Regions from separate parts of the Streptomyces sp. NPDC058796 genome, predicted to be linked through region 3. Evidence: riboswitches for the same ligand, from Rfam matches in the RefSeq annotation. Region 3 holds a riboswitch; each other region holds the start of a gene.
The links. A riboswitch is a leader RNA that binds a small molecule or an ion and turns the genes downstream of it on or off. The one in region 3 is predicted to bind cyclic di-AMP.

Region 1 (7,878 bases), on a different contig from region 3:
GGCGCGCGATCGGCCGGGACACCGCCCGCCACCACGGCTCCACCGGCAGCGCGCCCGCCGGCTCGAACGGCTCGCCCGGCCGCGGAAGGGCCACCGTCTGCCCCGCCTCCCCGGCCGCGGCCAGCGTCCACTCCCCCGGCTCCGCCCAGGCGTGCGGCGCGAGGTTGAAGGTCCCCCAGTGGATGGGCAGCAGGGCGCCGCCCGGCCGCCCCTGCTGCAGGTCCAGGTGGGCGCGGACGCCCTCCTCGGGCGTCATGTGGATGTCCGGCCAGAACTCCGCGTACGCCCCGAGCTGGATCATCGTGGCGTCGAAGGGGCCGTGGGCGGCGCCGATGTCCCTGAAGCCGTCGAAGTAGCCGGTGTCCCCGCTGTGGAAGACGCGGTGCTCCTCACCGGCCACGACCCAGGACGCCCAGAGGGTGTGCTGGGTGTTGCGCAGGCCGCGTCCGCAGAAGTGCCGGGCCGGGGTGGCGGTGAGCGTGAGGCCGCCGACGCGGGTCGACTCGTGCCAGTCCAGTTCGCGCAGCCGGTCGGCACAGACGCCCCAGTGTTCAAGGTGGGCGCCGACGCCCAGCGGCACCGCGAACCGGGTGTCCGTGCCGGCCAGCGCCTTGATCGTGGGCAGGTCCAGGTGGTCGTAGTGGTCGTGGGAGATGACGACGACGTCGACGGGGCCGAGGGCCGCGAGCGGGACCGGGACCGGGTGCAGCCGTTTGGGCCCGGCGAAGGGGACCGGGGAGCAGCGCTCGCCCCAGACGGGGTCGAAGAGGACCCGCTGTCCGTCAATCTCGGCGAGCACGCTGGAGTGGCCCATCCAGGTCAGGCGCAGCCCGGAGGCGGGCGGCCGGGCGAGGTCGGCGAGTGTGGTGGCGTGCACGGGGACGGCGCCCCGCGGCGCGCGACTCAGCCGCGATTCCTTGTCGAAGTAGACCTTGGCGAACTCGCGGGCCGAGCCGGAGGGCCGGGTCCGCGCGGTGCCCCCGGGGTTCTGGAAGACGCCGTCGCGGAAGTTCGGCGATCGGCGGATGCGGGCCATGCGCGCACCGCTGGGATCCGCGCCGAAGGCCGCGGGCAGCGGCAGGCGGAGCCCCTGGTTCGGGGAACGGAAACCGGCCACGGTACCTCCAGGTGAAGTGGATCGGGCTCTCCTTGTCGTCTCGTGCGACTGTTGCCCGACGTCACTCGAACGACCGATGTCACATCTGTGTTCCCTCCGTCCGTCGTACCGGTGCGGGCGTCCCGCAGAGCGCCCGGTAGCACACGGCACGACCGACGGACAGGAAGGTGGCCCCCATGGCCCGCGTATCGCTCGACCCGCCCCGCACGATCTTCTTCCGCGTGATGGAGTGGTACTCCCGGCGGACGTACGGCAAGGTCCTGGACCCCGGCAAGGCGCTCGCCCACAATCCGCGGGTGCTCTGGGGCGACCTGCGCTTCGAGCAGTCCGTCGCCAAGTGGAAGAAGCTGGACTCCGACCTGAAGGCGCTCGCCGTGATGGCCTCGGCCGCCTCGATCGGCTGCTCGTGGTGCATGGACTTCGGATACTGGGAGAACGCCGAGCGCGGCATGGACCGGCGCAAGCTCCACGACGTGCCGGTGTGGCGGGACAGCGACGCCTACACGCCGCTGGAGCGGGACGTCATGGAGTACGCCGAGGCGATGACGGCGACGCCGCCGACGGTCGGCGACGGACTCGCCGCCCGGCTGCGATCGGCGCTGGGCGAGCCGGCGTTCGTGGAGCTGACGGCCATGGTCGCCGTCGAGAACCTGCGCTCCCGCATCAACGCGGCGCTCGATCTGACCAGCCAGGGCTTCAAGGACTCGTGCGAGGTACCCGGCGCGAGGCCCACGGACGCGGCCGCCACCGCGACGTCGGACTGAGCCTCCCGGCGGCTGTCGCCGCAGGTCCGGGCAGCTGTATAGGGTGACGGGCGTGGGGAGAGTCCGGTTGAGTGTGGCGCAGCGGCGCGAGGAGCTGCTGCGTGCGGCCGTGGAGCAGATATCGGCGCGGGGCGTGGCGGCGTTACGGATCGCCGACGTGGCCGCCGCGCTCGGGGTCAGCAACGCGCTGGTGCTCTACCACTTCTCCACGAAGGAGAAGCTCGTCGCCGCCGCGTTCACACACGCCGCCCGGGACGATCTCGCGCGCCTGCGCAAGCTGCTCGGCCGGCGCACGTCGGCGCTGCGCCGGCTGCGGGCGGCGGTGCGGTGGTACGCCCCGACCGGGCAGGCCAAGGGCTGGCGGCTGTGGATCGAGGGCTGGGCGGCGGCGCTGCGCGAACCCGCGCTGCGGGAGGTCGCCCGGGACCTGGACCGGCAGTGGAAGGCGGCGCTCTCCGGGGTCATCGCCGAGGGCGTGGCCGCCGGGGAGTTCCGGTGCGCGGATCCCGACGGCGCCGCCCTGCGTCTGACCGCCTTCCTCGACGGGCTGGCGGTGCAGCTGACGTCGTACGCGGGCACGGTGCCCCGGGCCAGGGCCCGCGAGTGGACGGACGAGGCGCTCGCGCGGGAGCTGGGCCTGGACCGGGAGGCACTGACGGGGCCCCGCGGCTAGGGGCTGACGGCTGAACGGCTCCGTCAGGCCACCGACGCGATCCGCATCTTGATGTCGTCCGCGGACAGCGTCCCCTTGGCCATCACGTGGTCGCCCGAGGACTCGCCGCGCAGCCGGCGTCCGATCCACGGCACCAGGTACTCGCGGGCCCAGTGCACGTCGTCCCGCCGGACGTCCAGGGTGCCGCGGGGCGGCAGCGGCGGCCAGGGCTGGTCCGGGTCGGCGGGGACGGGCAGGCCGAGGACCTGGCCCGCGCGCAGTGCCACTCGCGTGTGGCCCTCCGGCGACAGGTGCAACCGGTCGGCGTCCCACGCCCTGCGGTCCTGGACGGTGCGCAGCGACCACAGGTCGAGCACGGGGCAGCCGTAGCGGTCGGCGACGGCGCGGACGTGTCCGTTGTACGTGGCGATCTTGCCGCGCAGGTGCTTGAGGACGGGCACCCCGCGGGTGTCGAATCCGGTCGTCACCAGGACGGTGCCCGCGGCGGCGGTCAGCGCGGCCACCGCCCGCTCGAACCGCTCGGCCACCTCGTCGGGGTCGGTGCCGGGCCGGATGATGTCGTTGCCGCCGGCGCAGAACGAGACCAGGTCCGGCGCGAGTTCGACGGCCCGGGGCACCTGCTCGGCCACGATCTGGTCGAGCAGCCTGCCGCGTACGGCGAGGTTCGTGTACGTGAAGTCGCCCTCGGGGCGCCGGTCCGCGAGCAGTACGGCGAACCGGTCGGCCCAGCCGACGAACGCCCCGTCGGGGCCGGGGTCGCCGACGCCCTCGGTGAAGCTGTCCCCCACCGCCACGTACGACCCGATCACTGCTCTGCTGTCACTCTTCGAATCGTCTGCCACATCGACCCATCATTCACCTCGGAATGTGACCTACGCGACCGTAGGAAGGGGTTGACGGGCGGTGAGAAACACCACGCCTAAAGTGTTCACCAATTCAGGAATACGCCGAAGGCCGGACCCGGGGATCGGGGTCCGGCCTTCGGTGGCGCGGGCCGCGCCGAACGGTCGTCAGAGAGAGACGCCGTGCGAGCGCAGGTACGCGATCGGGTCCACGTCCGATCCGTAGTCCGGGGTGGTGCGGATCTCGAAGTGCAGGTGCGGGCCGGTCACGTTGCCGGTGGCACCCGACAGGCCGACCTGCTGACCCGCCGTCACGGACTGACCGGCCGAGACGGAGAGGGAGGACAGGTGGGCGTACTGGGCGTAGTGGCCGTCGGCGAGCCGGATGACGACCTGGTTGCCGTAGGCGCCGCCCCAGCCGGCGGAGACGACGGTGCCCGCGCCGACGGCCTTGAGCGAGGTGCCGGTCGGGACGACGAAGTCGGTGCCGGTGTGGTAGCCGCTGGACCACATGCTGCCCGTCTGGTGGTACGGGGTGCCGATGGTGCCGCTCGGGACCGGCGAGGTGAAGCCGCTGGCGGTGCCGGCGGACTGGGTGCTCGTGCCGGAGGAGCCGGAGTCCGAGGAGGAGGCCTTCGCGGCGTCGGAGGACTTCCCGGCCTCGGCCGACTCGGTCTTCCCGGAGGACGACTTCTCGGTCTTGGCGGGCTTCTCGGCCGCGGGCTGCTCGGCGGCGGGCTGCTCGGACTTGGCGGCCTGCCCGCCGAGCGTGAGCTCCAGGCCGGGGTGGATCAGCGACGGGTCGGACCCGACGGCCTCGCGGTTGTCCGCGTAGAGCTTCTTCCAGCCGCCGTCGACGTCCTGCTCGTCGGCGATCTTCGAGAGGTAGTCACCGCTGCGCACGGTGTACGTGCGCGAGTCGGAGTTCTTCTCGGCGGCGGCCTTCTGGGCCGACGCCGGAGCGGACTGCACGGCCTGCTCGGAAACGGACTGGGCGGGAGCGGCCTGGGCGCCGGCGGCACCCATCAGCGGGAGCGCGAGCGCGGCGCCGCCGGTTCCGGCGACGGCGATGGCACGGGTCAGGCGCATGGCCTTGGTACGACGGTGCTTACCCTTCGCGGGCATGACGAATTCCTCTCCGGCGCCTGCGAGGTGAGCTGTCGGGTTCGGGCTGGAGATGCCCGGCCGCGCCGAGACGCGGCTTAACCCCAAGCCGTTCCGGGAACCGGAACAGGCGGTCGTACCTGTGGGTCCCCCGCTCCTGCCGTGTACGGGTGGTGGATGAATGCGGGCTCCGGTCGGCGGCAGGATTAGGCGTCCGTCCGGATCGGTGGTGAACGTAAGGGACCAAGACGCACAGGGACAAGCGAGGGGTTCCCTCGACGGGTGTTCCGGTTGATCCATTACCGGGAACGCCCGTCACACTCCGTCGATTCCTGTGGCGCCGTTTCTCGCGAACGGCCATGAAAACCGGCTGAATTACGTGAACATGACGAGCAACGCACCGTCACGGATATGACGCTGCTCACGCGCCTCCCCCTTAGCCTCTTTTATTCCAGAGCGAGTTGGGATTAAGGCACTATTTCGGACAGAAAGCCCGGAAGCGGCACAGTCGGTTCACTTCACCCCTGCGCCTCCGCACCGTGCCGTATCGTCGAGTGACACCCGTCGGCGAGCGGCGCCGGCGGAGCGGAGTGGGAGGAGCCCCCGTGACGCAGCAGGTGCCGTCGACCGAACCCGAGCTGGCCGGGGTGCGCAACTTCCGCGACGTGGGCGGACTGCCGACCGTGGACGGACGGAGGGTGCGGCAGGGGGTGCTGTTCCGCAGCGGCCACCTCGCGCACGCCACCGGGGAGGACGCCGCGTTCCTGTCCTCGCTGGGCCTGCACACGATCTTCGACTTCCGCAACGCCGCCGACCAGAAGCTCGACGGCCCCGACGTCGAGCTGCCGGGCGTGCGCAATGTGAACCTGCCGCTGAGCGACCCGGCCGACGGCGCCGAGTTCTGGAAGATGGTCCGCGACGGCGACCTCGACCAGCTGCGCGAGATCCTCGCGGACGGCAAGGGCGCCCAGCGGATGATCGACTCGTACCGCATGATCATCAAGGAGCGCACGGCGGAGCACTCCCGGGTGCTGCACGCGCTCGCCGAGGACAGCGTCCCCGCCCTGATGCACTGCGCGGCCGGCAAGGACCGTGCGGGCCTGTCGATCGCGATCACGCTGCTCGCCCTCGGTGTCGAGCGCGACGCCGTCGTCGAGGACTACCTGAAGTCGAACGCCACGCACCGCCGCTACAAGGTGCGCCGCAGCAGCACCGCCGCCTCCGCCTACTCCCCCGAGGTCATGGAGCTGCTCAGCCCTCTCTTCGACGCCCGCGCCGAGTACCTGGCGGCGGCCTTCGAGACGGTCGAGCAGACCTGGGGCGGCGTCGACCCCTACCTGGAGAAGGGCCTGCGGATCACTCCGCAGACCCGCGACCGGCTGCGCGAGCGGATGCTGGACTGAGCCGGCGGCTCATCCGCTGTTGGCACCCACCTCGAAGAGCAGGTAGATGAAGGCTGCCAGCACATGCCCCACGACGAGGTAGATGAAGAGCCGCACCCAGACCGCGCGCGGCCACTTGTCCTGCATGTTCATGATGTCTCTCCAGGGAAGGGGTGGCCCGGCGCGGCGGCCGGGCCCAGGCACAGCGCCGCCGTCGGGCTCTGGAGCAGCGTGTGGACGAAGAGGAGCTCGACCCCGTCGGCGTCCTGAGCGGCGATGCGGTGCGGGGTCAGCGAGTCGAAGTGGGCGCTGTCGCCCGCACCGAGCCGGTATACCGCGTCCCCGAGCCGGAGCCGCAGCCGGCCCCGCAGGACGTGGATCCACTCCTCACCGGGGTGCACCCGGACGATGTCGCCCTGGGAGCCGTGCGGCACGTGCACACGCAGGGCCTGCATACCGCGGCCGGCCCCACCGGCCTGCCAGTAGGTCCAGCCGCCGGCGAAGCTCGGCTCCATTGCGTCGGCCCGCACGACCGCGTCCCGGTCCGCGGCCGTCTCGCCGAGCAGTTCCGAGACGGTCGTACCGTAGACACGGGCGAGGGACAGGAGCATCGGCAGGGAAGGCTGGCGCTGCCCGGTCTCCAGCCGGGAGAGGTGCGCGGGCGAGAGTCCGGCGGCACGGGCCGCCGCCTCCAGGGTGAGGGCGGCCCGGCGCCGCAGGGCGCGCAGCTGCGGCGCGACGACGGACACCGCGTCCGTCGACGACTGGAGTGCCGGCGACTCCGGCGCCGGCGGCCCGGTCTCGTGGGAGGTCATGCCTCCCATTGAGCCCCAGTTTTGCCCGCCGGGCAATTTTCTTGCCTGTGAGGCAAAGGCGCGGGAAGCGCTCCCTCCCTGGTCCCCCTAGCGGTTGGCGACCGCCTGCTTGACCAGTGTCTTCCCGAAGTCCCACATCAGGCCGCCGCCGCTGTGCGCGTCCTCCATCACCTCGGTGAAGGCGTCGACGAAGCGGTCCGCGTCCGCCGTGTCGATGATCAGGGGCGGGATCAGCTTGATCACCTCCAGGTGGTCGCCGGATACCTGGGTCAGGATGTGGTGACGCTGCAGCAACGGCACCACGACCATCTGGGCGAAGAGTCCCCTCCGGGCCGCCTGGAGCATCGTCCAGCGACTGCGCAGCTTGAGGGACCGGGGCCGGCCGAACTCGATGCCGATCATCAGCCCCCGGCCGCGGACGTCGGCGAGCAGTTCGTAGCGGTCCACCAGCTCCGCGAGCCGGGACTTCAGCCGCTCACCGACCGCGGCGGCGTTCGCGACGATCTCCTCGTTCTCCATCACCGACAGCACCGCGAGCCCGGCCGCCATGGCCTGCGCGTTGGACCCGAAGCTGGCCGAGTGGACCTGCACCCGGTCCATCGAGGAGTACACCTTCTGGAAGATCCAGTCCTTGCCCAGCGTCGCGCCCACCGGCACGTACCCGCCGGACAGCGCCTTGGCGACGCACACCAGGTCGGGTTCCACGCCGTCCTCGTGCTGGAAGGCGTAGAACTTCCCGGTCCGGCCCAGCCCCGTCTGCACCTCGTCGGCGATCAGCAGGGCCTTGTGCCGGTGCAGCAGCTCCTGGGCGGCGCGCAGGTAGCCGGGCGGGGCCTCGTGCACGCCCTTGCCCTGGATGGGCTCCACGATCAGCGCGGCCACGTCACCCTTCTTCAGCTCCCGTGCCAGGGCGTCCACATCGCCGAGCGGTACGGGGGTGTCGGGCAGCAGCGGTGCGAAGCCGTTGCGGAAGCCGTCCTCGCCGTTGACGGAGAGCGAGCCGGTGGTCAGCCCGTGGAAGGCATGCGCGCAGTACAGGACCCTCGGCCTGCCGGTCGCGTACCGGGCGAACTTGAGCGCGGTCTCCACCGCCTCGGTGCCGCTGTTGCCGAAGAAGACGCGGTCCAGGTGAGGGCTGTAGGAGAGCAGCTTCTCGGCCAGCAGTCCGGGCAGCGGCGGGC
Region 2 (7,878 bases), on a different contig from region 3:
TGGGCATGCACGCGCTGTGGAACGGTTCGGCCGCGTTCGGCGAGTACGGCTTCTTCGCCGTGTACGGGGCGTTCATGGTGCCCTGCTTCGGCCTGCTGACCTGGCTGGTGATCTGGACCCGCCAGCGCGAACTGCGCACCGTGCGCGACGAGCTGCCCGCGTACGTACTGGCCGGCTGGCTGGCCCCGGCGGAGCCGTACGCGCTCGGCTCGATGCACGCCCGCCGCCTCGCCCGGCAGTACGCCCGCCGGCACGCCGGGAAACCGGCCGCTCGGGCGGTGGCGCAGTACGAGGCGTACGCGACCTCGCTGGCGTTCCTGCGACAGCGGGGGCGAAAGGGCCGCGCGGGCGCCGACTTCGCCGTACGGGAACGGGAACTGCTGGGCGCCCTGTGGCAACGCCGCGAGGTGGCGCGCCCGGCGCTGGACCACGCGGCCCGCGCCACGGCTCCCCCGCCCGTCGCCCCCTGGCCCGGATACGGGGTGCCCGGATACGGAGTGCCCGGAGCGCCCGGGATGTACGGCGCCCACATCGGTTGCACCACGTACGGACATGCGGGCCCCTGGGCTCCGGCCCTCGCGGCGGCCCCGGCCCCCGCCCCGACGCCGTACCCCATGCCCGCCCGGCCCCCGTACCCGTACGCGCCGTACTCCCAGCCCCACCCCCACCGGCCGTAGCCTGCCTCAGGCCGACGCCTCCGTCAGCCGCCGGGTCTCGTCCTCCGTCAGGGTCAGCTCCGCCGCCTCCAGCAGCGCCGGCAGCTGCTCCACCGTGCGCGCGGACGCGATCGGCGCGGCCACCGTCGGCTGTGCGGCCAGCCAGGCCAGGGCGACCGTGGCGACGGGCGCGGAGTGGGTCTCGGCGATCTCGTCCAGGACCGCGAGGACCCGCTGCCCGCGCTCGCTCTCCAGGTGCTTGGCGGCGCCGCCCGCGCGCGGACTGTCGACCCTCGCGCCGGGCCGGTACTTCCCGGTGAGGAATCCGGACGCCAGGGCGTAGTAGGGAACGGCGGCCAGCCCGGCCCGCTCGGCGAGGTCGCGCAGTCCGCCCTCGTAGGTGTCGCGCGAGACCAGGTTGTAGTGGGGCTGGAGTGCCACGTACCGGGCGAGGCCCTCGCGGTCGGAGAAGTCCAGGGAGGCGGCGAGCCGCTCGGCGGAGATGTTGGAGGCGGCGATGTGCCGCACCTTGCCCGCCCGCACCAGTTCGTCGAGCGCGCCGATGATCTCCTCGACCGGCACCTCGGGCTTGTCGAAGTGGGTGTAGTAGAGGTCGATGTGGTCGGTGCCCAGGCGGCGCAGCGAGGCGTCGGCGGCCGCCTTGATGTTCGCGGCGCTCAGTCCCGGGTACTCGGGGTGCTGGCTGACCTTGGTGGCGAGGACGACGTCGTCACGGTTGCCGCGGGCCGCGAACCACCGGCCGAGGACGGTCTCGGACTCACCGCCGCTGTTGCCGTCGACCCACGCGGAGTAGGAGTCGGCGGTGTCGACGAAGTTGCCGCCCGCCGCGGTGTAGGCGTCGAGGACGGCGAAGGAGGTGTCCTGGTCGGCGGTCCAGCCGAAGACGTTGCCGCCGAGGGCGAGGGGGAAGACCTCCAGGTCGGAGGAGCCGAGCTTGCGCAGAGAAGTCATGTAGCGCGTCAACGAGCCCGACGGTCCCCGGGATTCCGGCAGCGGGGCAAAGATCCCGCAAACCGGCAGCCCTGACGTCGGGGGGTCGCCGTCAGGACCGCCGGGGATCAGGAGTGACGATCGGCGTGTGCGGAGTGGTTCAGGGCGTGAGGCCCTTGCTCTGCAGCCATGCCATCGGGTCGAGGCTGCCGCCGCCGGCCGTGTGGACTTCCATGTGGAGGTGGGCGCCGGTGACGTTGCCGGTGGCACCGACGCGGCCGATGACGTCGCCGGTGGTGACCTTCTGGCCGACGCTGACGTTGATCGAGGACTGGTGGGCGTACCAGATCTCGGTGCCGTCGTCGAGGGTGAGCACGGTCTTGTAGCCGTACGACCCGTCCCAGCCGGCCGACGTGATCGTGCCGCTGTGCACCGCCTTGAGCAGCGTGCCCGTGGGGGCGGCGAAGTCGAGTCCGGTGTGGTGGCCGGAGGACCAGTAGGGGCCCGCCTGCCCGAAGGTGGAGGAGATCGTGTACGAGGAGGTGGGCAGCGTGTACTGCTTGGCCAGCTTCGCGAGCCGCTCGGCCTCGGCCTTCTTCGCGGCTTCCTCCTCGGCCTTCTTCTTGGCGGCGGCGGCCTTGGCCTCGGCCTCCTCAGCCGCCTTGGCGGCGGCTTCCGCGGCCTTCTTCTCGGCGGCGGCCGCGGCCTCGGCGGCGGCCTTGCTCTCGACCTGGGCCTGCTGCTGCTCGGCCTGCGCCATGATCCGCGCGCGCAGCGACTCGCCGGCGTCGGCGGTGCTCTCCTCGCCGGTGCCGGCGGAGGCGGCGGCGATGCCGCTGAGCGGGGTGGCGGAACCCTCGGGCTCGGGCTCCTCGTCGGTGATGAGCGAGCCGACGTTCGGCAGGTCCGGCATGGAGATGGACACCGGCGGCTTGCCGGTCTGCGCGCTGGCCATGCCGCCCGCGCCGACGGCGGCTATGACACCGACGCCCAGGACGGTGGAGCTGCGGGCGAGGCCGCCGCGCTGCTTGGCGACGCGGTGCCGGCCGCGCACGGGGCGGATGGACTCCGCGGTGGGGTTCCACTCCTCCCAGGGGCCCTCTTCGGCGCGGTGGACGTCGTAGCCGAAGGTGTCGGTGTCGTGCCCGCTGGGCACGGACGGGGCCTCGGGGGCAGGCCGGTTGGACGCCACGTGGGCGTACTCCTTTCCTTCCTTTCGCCTACCGGGTTAGCTGACGGGTTCGGAGCAGGAAGGTCTCCTACGCGCGTATATCCGCCGTGCCTGGCACGGCGTCATACGCCCGATTCACCCCAAGTGGTGGTTCCCCGGTTCCCTTGCGGGATTCGGCGCGTGCGCACGGAGCCGCCTTCTGTGACGGCTGGGACGACCGCGCTGCGTTATCGAACGTTAATAGACGGGGGCCTCTGATTCCAAGCCGTTCCGCTTGATCATTAAGGAGACCCGGGTGGACACACGCCTCACGGGCGATGAAATCCGGGCGAGTTGACCCCCCTTCAGCGCCCCTTCGGCACCACTTCCCGCAAGCACCACACCTGATGGTGTGTCAGTTGTTATGCGGAGGGCGCTCGCTCCATCACGGGCCGTGATCAGGGTCGTCGCACGGCGAGCAGAGCCATGTCGTCGGCCATGCCGCCCCCGGAGTGCCTGCGCACGTCCTCGGCGAGGGTGCCGAGCAGTTCTTCCGGGTGCCGGAAGACGCAGCCGGCCAGCCGCTCGTGCGGGTCGTAGAACTCGCCCCGGTCGTCGCGGGCCTCCGACAGTCCGTCGGTGTACAGCAGCAGCGTGGCCCCGCCGGGGAACGGGGCCTCCTCCGCCCGGTCGGGCCACACGCCGAGTTCCCCCATCCCGAGCGGCAGCGCCGACTCCCGGGCGGGCAGGAGGCGCAGGGTGCCGTCGGCGTAGAGCAGCAGCGGTGGCGGATGCCCCCGGTTGAGGACGCGGACGACTCCGTCGCCGTGCGGGAGTTCGGCGAGCACGGCGGTGGTGAAACCCTCGAAGGCGTCCAGCCCGTCGCGCCGGGTGCCCTCGCGGGCCAGCGCACGCTCCAGCCGCTGGGCCACCGCCTCCAGCGTCGCCTCCTGTTCGGCGGCCTCCCGGAACGCGCCGATCACCACGGCGACGGCGGCGACCGCGCCCATGCCCTTGCCCCGCACGTCACCGACGATGAGCCGGATGCCGCGCGGGCTGTCCTGCACCGCGTACAGGTCGCCGCCGATGAACGCGTCGGCCTGCGCCGCCTCGTAGCAGGCGGCGATCTCGAAGCCGCCGATCCGCTCGGCGGGTTCCGGCAGCACGGCCCGCTGGGCGGCCTCGGCGATCTCGCGGACGGAGACGAGCCGCTCGCCGGTGCGGCGCACGAAGGCGTTGACGAGGACGGCGAGCGCGGCCACCGTCGTGATGGTGATCAGCTCCGTGAGGGAGTCGACGTAGTGGATGACCTCCTTGCTCAGCTGGAGCCCGATGACGGCGGCGACCACGGCGGCACTCGTGAGCACCGTGCCGCGCCGCGAGTAGACCGCGGCGGCGACCAGGGGCGCGGCCGTGTAGAGGGGGCCCGCGGTGAAGTAGCGGGGGGTGAAGATGTCGTACAGGACGGCGACGACGATCAGCAGGACGGGCAGTGCGCGTACGAGCACTCGCCCGTACGGGGTCCGGCGGTGCGGCTCGGCCTCGGCTGGCAGTACCTCGGCGGTGCCGCCCAGTCCGGGGTCGGGCACGGGATCACCGGGGAGTCGGCCGCCGGCCCTGGCGTACGCCCCCTCGTCGTCCACGTCACCTGGCCGCACCACTCGTCTCCCGCCACCCCGCACTCCACACCGCTTGCCGTCCCGTCCTCCAGGCTTCCCGGAGCGGGGGCGGGCGGCGAGCGGTGCGGGCCGAGCGGGTGAACGCGCGGACGCACGGATGCAGAGGTGTGCGCCGGACGCACCGAAGGCCGGAACCCTTTCGGATTCCGGCCTTCGGCCTTCAGTAGCGGGGACAGGATTTGAACCTGCGACCTCTGGGTTATGAGCCCAGCGAGCTACCGAGCTGCTCCACCCCGCGTCGTTGTGTTCACCACTGTACGTCATCCCGGGGGCGGAATGCACATCCGTATCTCTCTACCCCTCCAGGTGACGGTTCGGAGCCTTCGCCCGCTCCTCGTACTCCGGCAGTACGACGACGGCGGCGCCCCCGCCGACGAGCACACCGCTGCCGTCCGCCCCCGGCACGAAGGTGTCCGGCTCCCGCCAGGCCGTGACCACGCGGCGCATCCCCGCGTCGAGGATCAGCCGGGCGCACGGGGCCGGCCGGGAGGCGCGGCGGGCGCACGGCTCCAGGCTGGAGTACACGGTGGCCGTCGCCAGCCGCGGATCGTCCGGGTCGGTCTTGGCCAGCGCGGCCTCCTCCGCGTGCACCACGGCGTCCCCGCGCTCCCTGGAGTACCCCCGCGCCAGCTCCGTGCCGTCGGCGGCGACCACGACCGCCCCCACACTGAACGCCGTCTCCGACGCCGGGCACAGCTCGGCCAGCTCGCAGGCGAGCGCCAGCCAGTGCCGGTCGGCGGCCGTGACCCGGTCGCCGGTGCCGGGCGCCGTCGGCAGGTACCGCGTCAGTACGACGTCCTCGATGCGCCGCGCCTCCACCAGCCTGAGCCGCCCGCTCTGGTACCCGCCGGGCCCGAACAGCCGGGGCGCGGCCGGGTCGCCCACGAGGAGCGGCGCGAGCACGAGCTGCAGCTCGTCGGCGAGCTCCTGCCGCAGCAGCCGGCTGTGCACGGTCCCCCCGCCCTCGACCATGAGCCGCCTCACCCCCCGCCGGTCGTGCAGGTACTCCAGCGCCACCCGCCAGTCGAGCACGGCGCCGAACGGCACGACGTCGGCGGCGATCCCGAGCGCGTGGGCCCGCCGGGCGCCCTCGTCCGTGGTCAGCAGCACCTTCTCCCCGCCCGTGTGCCAGAACCGGGCCGCCGGGTCCAGCTCGCCGGTGGCGCTGACGGTGACCTTCAGGGGGTACTCCGCCCGCCCCGCCGCGACCCGGGCGGCCCGCCGCTCGGCGGAGTTCACCAGCAACCGCGGATTGTCGGCCCGGATCGTTCCGGCCCCGACGAGGATCGCGTCGACCGACGCCCGCACCTCGTCGACCCGGTCGAAGTCGGCGGGCGAGGAGAGCAGGAGCCGTTCGGGACCGGTGTCGTCCAGGTAGCCGTCCAGGGAGACGGCGGCGGAGAGGAGGACGTGGGGAAGGGGCATGGGGCGTACTCCGGGGGCGGACTGGTGTGGCGGGCCTCGATCATCGCCACTCCCACAATGATCTGCGACGGTCAGCCGAGGTTGTCGAGGTAGCGGCCGGGGTCGGCCGGCTCCGCCGGTGCGGGGCGGGCGTCGTACCCGGCGGTGGCCCGGTCCTCGAGGCAGCCGTCGGACCTCACGGGCTGGCCGAACCACCACCGGTCGAGGGCGGCCTGTCCCACGCGGCGCTCTGGGGTCACCGGCTGCCCCAGGTACCAGCCCGCGACGAAGACGCCGTAGACCACGGCGGCGCCGAGGCGGCGCGGGGTGACCCTGCGGGGGCGGAGACCAAACCCGGCCAACATGGGGGGAGTTGTACGCACGCCGAGGGCCTCTGCAGCTGGATGACGGTGCTGCATGACAAAGACCCCAGCTCGTTCACTCTGTGAGCTGGGGTCCGGCCAGTAGGCCCTGTGGGACTCGAACCCACAACCAATGGATTAAAAGTCCACTGCTCTGCCAATTGAGCTAAGGGCCCAGGGGTGCCGCACGGTGTTGCGTGATGTTGCCATACCGAGCATAGCCCGACGCGGCCGGGACTCCGATCGGGTATCCGGGTCCCGGCCGCGTCGCGCGCGCCGTGCGGCGCCGTGTTACGGGTCCACCGGCTCCGGTGCGTTCGCGCGGGCCGCCACACGGGCCCGGGTGCGTTCGTGGTCGGGGTTGAGGAACCAGTGGCGGGCCGAGGCCACCCACCAGGTCGCGGCGAAGCCGAGGACGACCAGGACGGCGATCGGCGCGTAGTTGAAGGTCTCCCAGGTGACCGGCGAGACCTGCGGCAGCATGAACAGGACCGTGATGACGCAGACCCACGCCACCGCGACCACGCCCACCGCCTGCGACCAGCGGCCCAGGTGCCACGGCCCCCGCTCGAAGGCGGCCCCCTTGCGCACCCGCAGCAGGGTCGGGAGGACGTAGGCGATGTAGAGGCCGATGACGGCGATCGACGTCACCGCCGCGTACGCCGTGACGTTGATCAGGTAGGGCAGGCCCAGGGCGAGTGCGCCCAGGGCGGCCAGCCAGACGGCCGCCACCGGCGTGCGGGTGCGCGGGTTCACCGTGTGCCAGAGGCGCGAGAAGGGCAGCGCGCCGTCGCGCGAGAAGGCGTAGATCATGCGGCTGTTGGCCGTCACCGAGGCCATCCCGCAGAACAGCTGGGCTCCGATGACGACGAGGAGGAGCAGCTTGCCCGCGGTGGCGCCGAGCGCGTCGAGCAGGATCTGCGCGGGCGGCGCGCCGGTGGGGGACGTCAGGGCGCCCTCGTAGGACTGGATGGCGAAGGTGAAGCCGAGGAGGAGGACGAAGCCGGCGATCCAGGACGTCCAGATGGAGCGGACGATGCCCTTGGGGCCCGCCGTCGACGCGTCGTGCGTCTCCTCCGTCATGTGGGCGGAGGCGTCGTAGCCCGTGAAGGTGTACTGGGCCATCAGGAGACCGATGAGGACCACGTAGACGCCGCTGCCCCAGCCCGTGTTGTTGACGAACTCGCCGAAGACGAAGGACGCCGACTGGTGCTGGTCCGGCGCGAAGGTCAGCGCGCCGACGATCACCGCCACGCCCACGACGTGCCACCAGACGCTGATGCTGTTCAGGAGACCGACGACGCGGACACCGAACGTGTTCAGCAGGCCGTGGAGGATCAGGATGGCCGCGAAGAGGAGGATCGTGCGGCCGGGGGTGACCTCGAAGCCGAACTGGAGGTTCAGGTAGGCGCCCAGGAAGGACGCGGCCCCGAAGTCGATACCGGCGGTGACCGCGACCTGGCCGAGCACGTTGAACCAGCCCGTGAACCAGGCCCAGGCGGCGGCCGTACGGGGCGGTGCCAGGCGGTGCGCCCAGAAGTACAGGCCCGCCGAGGTCGGGTACGCCGAGCAGATCTCGGCCATCGCCAGGCCGACGAAGAGGGTCATCAGACCGACGGCGACCCAGCCCCACGTGATGACCGCGGGGCCGCCCGTGTTCATGCCGAACAGGTAGA
Region 3 (7,878 bases):
TTCTGCCCGCGCCTGCGTGCCTCCCCGACGCCCAGGACGGCGCCGGGGGCGCCGCCGAGGACACGGAAGGGTTCCACTCTGTGAGGTTCGCCCGTCCCGCTCGCCGTACACGCGGGGACTCGACGACGACCGGACAGCACCGCCGGCCCAGGACCCCGGAGGAACGCCGGGCCCTGGGCCGACGCCGGCTGCTGCTCACCTCCGTGACCGCCACCTGCGCGGTCCTGGTCGCGGTGCTCGCCCTGCGCGACGCCTCCGCCCCGGCCGACGACCCGGAGTGCCGCCCCACCGAACACCTCGAACCGCCCTGCGGAGCCTGGTTCGGCGCCTTCGTGCCGCACGACAAGTCCGACCTGGCCGAGAAGGTGCACGCCTACGAGGAGCAGGTCGGCCGCCGGCTCGACATCGTGTACACGTACCACGACATGTCCGCCGTCACGGAGACCCGGCTGGAGGGCCAGCTCCTCACCGAGCAGGAGCAGCGCGTGGGCGAGGACCGCATGCTGCTGCTGTCCTGGGAGAGCAAGTGGTGGGGCGGCACGAAGCGGCAGCAGCCCACCTGGAAGCAGATAGCCGCCGGTGACCTGGACGACTCCGTGATCGACGTCCAGGCGCGGCGGATCAAGGAGTACGGGGAGCGGACGGGGAAGAAGGTCTTCCTCTCCTTCGACCTGGAGATGGACACCCGCACCCCCGACAACGGCACCCCGGCCGAATACGTCCGGGCCTACCGGCACGTCCACGACCGCTTCCGCGAGCTGGGCGTCGACAACGTCGTGTGGACCTGGATCATCACGGGCTACCTGAACCACGCCGACCTGTTCGAGAGGATGTACCCGGGGGACGAGTACGTCGACTGGATCGGCTACAACCAGTACAACTACTACCTCTGCCACAAGACGGACTGGCTCAGCTTCGCCCAGACCCAGTACGCCACCCACGACTGGATCCGCGCCAACATCTCCGACGACAAGCCTCTGATGCTGTCGGAGTTCGGCAGCGCGTCCGATCCGAAGCGCCCGGACCGGCAGGCGGACTGGTACGCGCAGGTGCCCGGGGTGCTCAAGGACCTGGAGGGCGTGAAGGCGGCCCTCCAGTGGAACTACCGCGACCCCGGACCGCACTGCGATCTGGCCATCGCCAACGAGCAGGCGTGGGACAGCATGCGCGAGGTGGCCGCCGACCCCCACCTGAACCAGCCGCTCGGATGACGGGCGGGTTGCCCGGCGAACCCGCGGGGTCGTCACCCGGCGAACTCGGGCCCCCGGACCATGGCCCGGCCCCGCCGGTACCAGCGCCACGCCACCGTCTTCGGACCGTCGCGGTAGGGGGCGATCCGCGCGCCGTCGCCCGCCAGCCACCCCGTCACGTCGGCGACCGTATGACTCTGCCGCACGATGAGCCGTGCGATGCGGTACCGCTCGTCGCGGTCCGAACTGAGCGCGTGCCGCACCGCGGTGGCCGTCTCGTACCCGGCGCGGGCCGACAGCGACCGCACCTTCGCACTGTTGTAGCCGTGCGGGTAGGCGAGGTGGCGCACCGGATGCCCGAGGGTGTCCTCCAGTACCGCCTTCGACCTGCGCAGTTCGTACGTCAGGTCCTTGACGGGCAGGGTGTCGAGCTGGGCATGGGTGACGGTGTGGCTGCCGATCTCCATGCCGGAACGTTCCAGCTCCCCGACCGCGCCCAGTGTCATCATCGGTGCGGGCGGCAGCAGGCTGCGGCCGCCCGGGGCGATGGCGCCGGTGGTCAGGTACGCGGTGGCGGGCATCCCGCGCTCGGCCAGCACCTCGGCCGTGGGACCGGGCAGGTCGGCGAAGCCGTCGTCGAAGGTGAGCAGCACCGGCCGGGGCGGCAGCGGTGCCCGCCCGGCGAGGTGGTCGGCGAGCACGCTGATGGTGACGGGCGTCCGGCCGCTGTCGGCGATCGCGTCGAGGTGCGCCGCGAACTCCTTGGGGCGGACGGTGAACTCGGCGATCCACGAGGGCGGGTCGTCCATCACCGCGTGGTACAGGAAGACGGGTATGTGCGCGGGAGCCCCCTCGTTCATCCTGCCTCCAGCCCGACCGTACGCAGCGCCCGGCGGGCGCGCAGATAGCCGACGGGGCCGTACAGCATGCCCCGGCGCTGCAGCCGGGACAGCCGCCGTGGCCAGGGATGCGTACGGGAGTCGTGCCCACCCGGCACACCCGTTCCCGCACCCGCTCCCGCGCCCGTGTCACCAAAACCGCCACCCGCACCGTCCCCCGCACCGGTGGCGCGCACGGCCGTCAGCCCCCGCGCGTGCGCCAGCCCGCCCGGCACCCGCGCGAGGAAGGCCGGGAGCAGCGCGGGCCGGTTCACCAGGATCGCCGTGAGGTACGCGGTGAGGCCGGCGCCGTAGCCGTACGCCTGCGTCTCCAGGTCCCGCCAGGTCTCCCGGTGGTGGTGCCAGACCAGCGCGCTCGGTGTGTACCGCAGCCGCCGCCCCTCGGCGAGGACGCGGACGAACCCGTAGAGGTCGTCGCCGCCCCGTGCCCGTGTGCCCGTGCCGGTCGCCGGGTCGAAGCCGCCCACCGAGCGCAGCACCGCCGTGCGGAAGGCCATGTTGGCGCCGGAGCCGAACCGGCCCGCGGTGAAAGGGAACAGCGGTTCGTCGGCGGGCGGGCGCGCCGGGTCGTACGTGCGCGGGGTGAAACCCTTCGCGAAGCCGCCGTGGCTCTCCAGCAGCACCTGGGCGGGGGTGCGCAGCCGCGCGGGCAGGATCAGCCCCGTGGTGCAGCCCAGTTCCGGGTCGGTGGCGAAGGGCGCGGTCAGTTCGGTGAGCCAGCGCGGGTCGGCGACCACGTCGTCGTCGGTGAAGGCGACCACCTGGCCGCGTACGGCCGCCAGGCCCCGGTTGTGCGCGATGGCGAGTCCCGGCACCGGTTCGCACACGTACCGCACCCGCTCGCCGTACTTCCGCTCGACCAGTTCCCGGGTCTCCTGGGTGACGGGCGCGTTGTCGACGACGACGATCTCGAAGTCCGGGTGGTCCTGGGCGAGCAGCGAGTCCAGGGCGCGGGCCAGTTGGCCCGCGCGTTCGCGGGTGGCGATCACGACGCCGGCGGGAGGGGGCGCGGGCAACGGCTCCGGGCGCGCCGGCGCGGGCAGCTCCCGGGCGAGCCCGGCCAGCACCGCCACGGGATCGGCACCGGCGGGCACTTGCCCGAGAAGGGTGCCGACGGGCTGTCCCGCACGTCTCACGAGTACGAACACCGAACCGGACGTGACCGGCGCGCTGCCCGGCCCCGGTCTCAGCTCAGCGCCTTCCGTGTCCGCAGTGCCCGTGCCCCCCGCCCCCGCCGGTCCCCGGGCGGCGGGCAGATCCAGCTCGGCGACCTGCACCGGCCCGATGCTCAGGAACTGCTCGATCTCCCGCCGTGTCTCCTGCCGCGCACGCCGTCCACCGGCCATGCGCCCACCCCCTCGTGGTTGCCCTCGGTGCCGCTCTTCGTCCTGACCGTCGTCCCGACCGTCCTGACCGTCGTCACGACCGGCGCAGCCGGGCCGCGACCCGCAGCGTCCGCACCGCCAGCGACGCCAGCCGCGGCCTCTCGCGCACGAAGCCGTGCGCGCGGCGGACCGGTTCCCGGCCGAGCCAGTGCAGCGCGGCGCCCGCTCCCGGACGTGTCGCCGCGCCCTCGTACACGGGCAGTTCGCCGGTCTTCAGCGAGTCCTTGTACTCCGCCGGGCCCCGCCCCATGTCGAGCACGCAGATGCCCTCAAAGGCGGCGGCCTCGGCCATCCGCAGGTGCAGGATCAGCCCCGGCGAGTACTTGGCGAAGTCCGGGTCGTACGCCGGGAACCAGCACGCCAGGACCGTCGCCGAGCGCAGCCCGAAGTGGGCGGCCATCGGCCGTCCGCCGGCGTAGAGCACGGACAGCGTGCCCGTGCACTCCGGCGCCCGGGTCCCGGCCAGCCGCCCGACGAGCCGGGTGATCCACTCCTGGGCGAACCGGTCCCGGCGCCCCGTCCTGCGGTACTGCGCCGACTTCCAGCCCATGAGGGTGCGCAGCGCGGCCGGGTCACGCTCGTCGAAGACGAAGCGCACGTCCCCGACCTGGCGGCCGAGCCGGCGCTCCTTGGCGAGGGTGGTCTTCAGGAACTTCGGTGACCGCGCGCGCAGCGCGCTCTCGTACGCCGCGTACCCCTGCTCCACGTCGATGACGTAGGTGGTGTGCTGCTCGGCGGCGTGCGGTACGAACAGTCCCTGGTCCGCCTCCAGGTTGTCGAAGGCGAAGCTGGACAGGGAGCAGGCCCGCAGCAGTTGGCGGGTGTCCGGGGCGAGGTCCTGGCGCAGCACCGCGCCCTGGCAGTCCGACACCCCGAGCCCGATCGCGCGGCCCTGTCCCAGGGGCCCGCGCTCGTGCGGCAGGAAACCCGCCGCCTCGCCGCCGTCGTACACCACCGCCACCCGCGCCCGCGGCCGTACCCGGCCCACGACGTCGGTGAACTCCGGTTCCATGAACGGATTGCGTGGCGCCGTCGACTTGGCGCGCAGCTCGCGCCAGCGTTCCCGTTCCCCCTCGCCCAGTTCCTCCGGCCTGAGCACACGCACACGTCCGCTGTTCAACCCGACCCCCCGATCAAGTCCCCCCTGGACACAAGGAAGGTACCTCCGGGGCCGCCCGGCCGGTAGGTAGCGGACCATCTTGTTGCCAACCGGTGCACAGGCCTTTAACCGGCTTTAGCCGATGATGTGCCAGGTTTCGGACACGATCGGGCGTCGTCGTGCGTACTCGGACGTACTCGCTGCGTCCTCGTTCGGAAGCGGTCCGGAAGCGGTCGCGGGTGAGTCGGGCACGTGCCGCGTCCGTATTCTCTGATCATGGACCGCACCGCATATTCACTCGTCGCCACCGACCTCGACGGCACGCTGCTCCGCGGCGACGACACCGTCTCCGACCGGTCGCTGGCCGCGCTGGCCCGGGTGGCCGGCGCCGGTGCGCGGCACCTGGTGGTGACGGGGCGGCCGGCGCCCCGGGTGCGCACCCTCCTGGACCGCCTCGGCTGCACGGGACTCGCGGTGTGCGGACAGGGCGCGCAGGTGTACGACGCGGGCGCGCACCGGATGCTCTGGTCGGTCACCCTGGACCGGGAACTGGCCGAAACAGCGCTCGGCAAGATCGAGGCGGAGGTCGGGCAGGTGTACGCCGCGGCCGATCAGGACGGCGTCGACGGCCTCACCCTCATCGAGCCCGGGTACCTGATGCCCCACCCGACGCTGCCCGCGGTGCGCGTCGACCGGCGCGACGAACTGTGGGCCACGCCGATCAGCAAGGTGCTGCTGCGCCACCCCGACCTGTCCGACGACGAGTTGGCGGCGACGGCGCGCGCGGTGGTCGGCTCCCTCGCCACGGTCACCATGTCGGGGCCGGGGACGGTGGAGCTCCAGCCGTGCGGCATCACCAAGGCGACCGGCCTCGCGCTGGCCGCCGAGCGCCTGGGGGTGAGCCGGCGGCGGACGATCGCCTTCGGGGACATGCCCAACGACATCCCCATGTTCCACTGGGCGGCCCACGGCGTCGCCATGGCCGGCGCCCACCCCGAACTCAAGGCGGTCGCCGACGAGGTCACCACGACGAACGAGGACGACGGCGTGGCCGTCGTCCTCGAACGGATCTTCAGTACCTCTTGACGAGGCTCGGCAAGCGCCCCGGTACGGCTCAGTACGCGCCGAAGACGTTGTCGATCGAGCCGTAGCGGTCGGCCGCGTAGTTGCAGGCGGCGGTGATGTTGGCGACCGGGTCGTACGGGTCCCAGGAGGTGCCCTCGACGTGGTACGCCTGGAAGGTCGGGTCGATCACCTGGAGCAGGCCCTTGGACGGGGTGCCGTTGACGGCGTTGATGTCCCAGTTGTTGATGGCGAGCGGGTTGCCGGACGACTCCCGCATGATGTTGCGGTGGATGCCCTCGTACGAGCCGGGGATGCCGTGCTGGGCCATGATGTCCAGCGATTCCCGGATCCAGCCGTCGAGGGTGTTCGAGTACGTCGTCGTGGCGGTGGCGGCGGCCGGCGCCGCGGCCGGGGTGGCCGCGGAGGCGCTGGTGGCACCGATGAGCGGCAGGGCGAGCACCGCGGCGCCGGTGCCGGCCACGGCGAGCTTCCGGGCGAGGCGGCTGGTGCGGGCGTGACGGTTCTGACCGTTGGCAGACATGCTGAGTCCCTCTCCTTACGCCTGCGAGGTGAGCTGTCGGGTTCGGGCGGGGAGGTGCCCGGCCGGGCCCTGACGGGCACGGCTTCACCCCGAGCCGTTCCGGTGGTGACCGGCACGGCGACTTACCTGGGTCCCCCGCTCCTGCCGGCGAGTGTGTTGGCGGATGACTGTGCGTCCGGGCGGTGGCAGGATTCGGCGTCCGCCCGACAGGCCGGGAACGTATGCGAGAGCACATGTCCGGAACAAGTGCAGGAATCACCCAACGCGCCTGTTGACCTTGGTCTGGGGCATTTGGGGTGCTTGATCCTTTGCGGCCGCCAAGCCTCAACTCGCTTGCGGGGCAAAGGGAGGGCGCAGTCGGCTGCCGGGTTGCCTGCGGGTGGCGTGAAGTGAGCCAACTCACCGGCCTCAACAAGAGCGGCAAATCGGGCATTCGACTCAAGTGCGAGTCAATCGTCCGCAGGTTGGGAGGGCTTCGGGTTGGACGGGCGGCCGGTCCGGGGCGCCGTCGGATGGGCTCCGTGTTCGGCCTCCGTGCTCTCCGGTGTTCGCGAGCGCGTCGTGCGGGCATGCGTTCGTGTCGGAGGGGGGCGAGTGGGTGACGTACTCGGAGTGCGGGCCGTTGGGAGGGGTGATGTGATCTTCGGTGGCGGCTTTCGGCCTCGAGGATGTCGATCGATATCTGCTCATATCGCCTGATCAAAAACATACCGCGCATGATCTGATACCGACCGGCCTGTAACGGTGGGCGCTAGCGGTGATCGAAACGTGACCGGATACGCTGACTTGAGTGGTGGCAGCGACCTATCGACAAACCAGGTAATCGCCAGTAGACACCAGCAGACAGGAGACCCCTCGTGACCGTCGTCGGGCCGTTCGGGCTGAGCGTGCGGGACCAGGCTCTGGAAGCCGATGTCCAGGCCGGATTGGTCGCGGTCGAGGAAGGGTTGCTTGAGGCAACCAAAAGCGAGGTGCCCTTCATCACGGAGGCCGCCCAGCACCTGGTGCGGGCCGGCGGCAAACGGTTCCGGCCACTGCTGGTGATGCTCTCGGCCCAGTTCGGCGACCCCTACGCCCCCGGCATCGTGCCCTCGGCCGTCGTCGTCGAGCTGACCCACCTCGCCACCCTGTACCACGACGACGTGATGGACGAGGCCGCCGTGCGGCGCGGGGTGCCCAGCGCGAACACCCGCTGGGGGAACTCGGTGGCCGTCCTCACCGGCGACTTCCTCTTCGCCCGCGCCTCCCAGATCCTCGCCGACCTCGGTCCCGAGGCGGTCCGCGTGCAGGCCCTGGCGTTCGAGCGGCTGGTCACCGGCCAGATCCTCGAGACGGCCGGGCCGCAGGACGGGCGTGACCCGGTCGACCACTACCTGGACGTGCTGGGCGGCAAGACGGGGTCGCTGGTGGCCGTCTCCTGCCGGTTCGGCGCGATGATGTCCGGTGCCGACGAGACGGTCGTCGACGTGCTCACCCAGTACGGCGAGCGGCTCGGCGTCGCCTTCCAGCTCGCGGACGACGTCCTGGACATCGCCTCCGACTCCCACGAGTCCGGCAAGACGCCCGGCACCGACCTGCGCGAGGGCATCCCGACCCTGCCGGTGCTGCGGCTGCGCGAGCGCGCGGAGCGGCTGGGGCTGGCCGAGGACATCGCGCTGTCCGAGCTGCTCGACTCCGACCTGAGTGACGACGCCCGGCA

Region 1: another riboswitch for cyclic di-AMP. It lies ahead of ACFW47_RS14740 (peptidoglycan DD-metalloendopeptidase family protein); the one in region 3 lies ahead of ACFW47_RS06040 (transglycosylase SLT domain-containing protein).
Region 2: another riboswitch for cyclic di-AMP. It lies ahead of ACFW47_RS08695 (M23 family metallopeptidase); the one in region 3 lies ahead of ACFW47_RS06040 (transglycosylase SLT domain-containing protein).

The regions. Positions count from the first base shown of each region.
Region 1 covers NZ_JBHYOP010000005.1:107,099-114,976, forward strand. The annotation lists gene ACFW47_RS14720 (MBL fold metallo-hydrolase) at 1-1,117, opposite strand, end outside; gene ACFW47_RS14725 (carboxymuconolactone decarboxylase family protein) at 1,294-1,881, shown strand; gene ACFW47_RS14730 (TetR/AcrR family transcriptional regulator) at 1,934-2,554, shown strand; gene ACFW47_RS14735 (SGNH/GDSL hydrolase family protein) at 2,578-3,363, opposite strand; gene ACFW47_RS14740 (peptidoglycan DD-metalloendopeptidase family protein) at 3,565-4,521, opposite strand; cyclic di-AMP (ydaO/yuaA leader) riboswitch at 4,526-4,683, opposite strand; gene ACFW47_RS14745 (tyrosine-protein phosphatase) at 5,106-5,903, shown strand; gene ACFW47_RS14750 (DUF6126 family protein) at 5,913-6,029, opposite strand; gene ACFW47_RS14755 (helix-turn-helix domain-containing protein) at 6,032-6,697, opposite strand; gene ACFW47_RS14760 (aspartate aminotransferase family protein) at 6,785-7,878, opposite strand, start outside.
Region 2 covers NZ_JBHYOP010000003.1:16,959-24,836, forward strand. The annotation lists gene ACFW47_RS08685 (PrsW family intramembrane metalloprotease) at 1-677, shown strand, start outside; gene ACFW47_RS08690 (aldo/keto reductase) at 684-1,628, opposite strand; gene ACFW47_RS08695 (M23 family metallopeptidase) at 1,768-2,799, opposite strand; cyclic di-AMP (ydaO/yuaA leader) riboswitch at 2,811-2,967, opposite strand; gene ACFW47_RS08700 (PP2C family protein-serine/threonine phosphatase) at 3,216-4,400, opposite strand; tRNA gene ACFW47_RS08705 (tRNA-Met) at 4,601-4,674, opposite strand; gene ACFW47_RS08710 (dihydrofolate reductase family protein) at 4,731-5,861, opposite strand; partial or broken gene ACFW47_RS08715 (hypothetical protein) at 5,939-6,205, opposite strand; tRNA gene ACFW47_RS08720 (tRNA-Lys) at 6,306-6,378, opposite strand; gene ACFW47_RS08725 (amino acid permease) at 6,494-7,878, opposite strand, start outside.
Region 3 covers NZ_JBHYOP010000002.1:175,011-182,888, forward strand. The annotation lists gene ACFW47_RS06010 (hypothetical protein) at 1-84, shown strand, start outside; gene ACFW47_RS06015 (glycosyl hydrolase) at 81-1,211, shown strand; gene ACFW47_RS06020 (polysaccharide deacetylase family protein) at 1,244-2,050, opposite strand; gene ACFW47_RS06025 (glycosyltransferase) at 2,047-3,435, opposite strand; gene ACFW47_RS06030 (GNAT family N-acetyltransferase) at 3,509-4,573, opposite strand; gene ACFW47_RS06035 (HAD family hydrolase) at 4,850-5,659, shown strand; gene ACFW47_RS06040 (transglycosylase SLT domain-containing protein) at 5,688-6,179, opposite strand; cyclic di-AMP (ydaO/yuaA leader) riboswitch at 6,184-6,351, opposite strand; gene ACFW47_RS06045 (polyprenyl synthetase family protein) at 7,037-7,878, shown strand, end outside.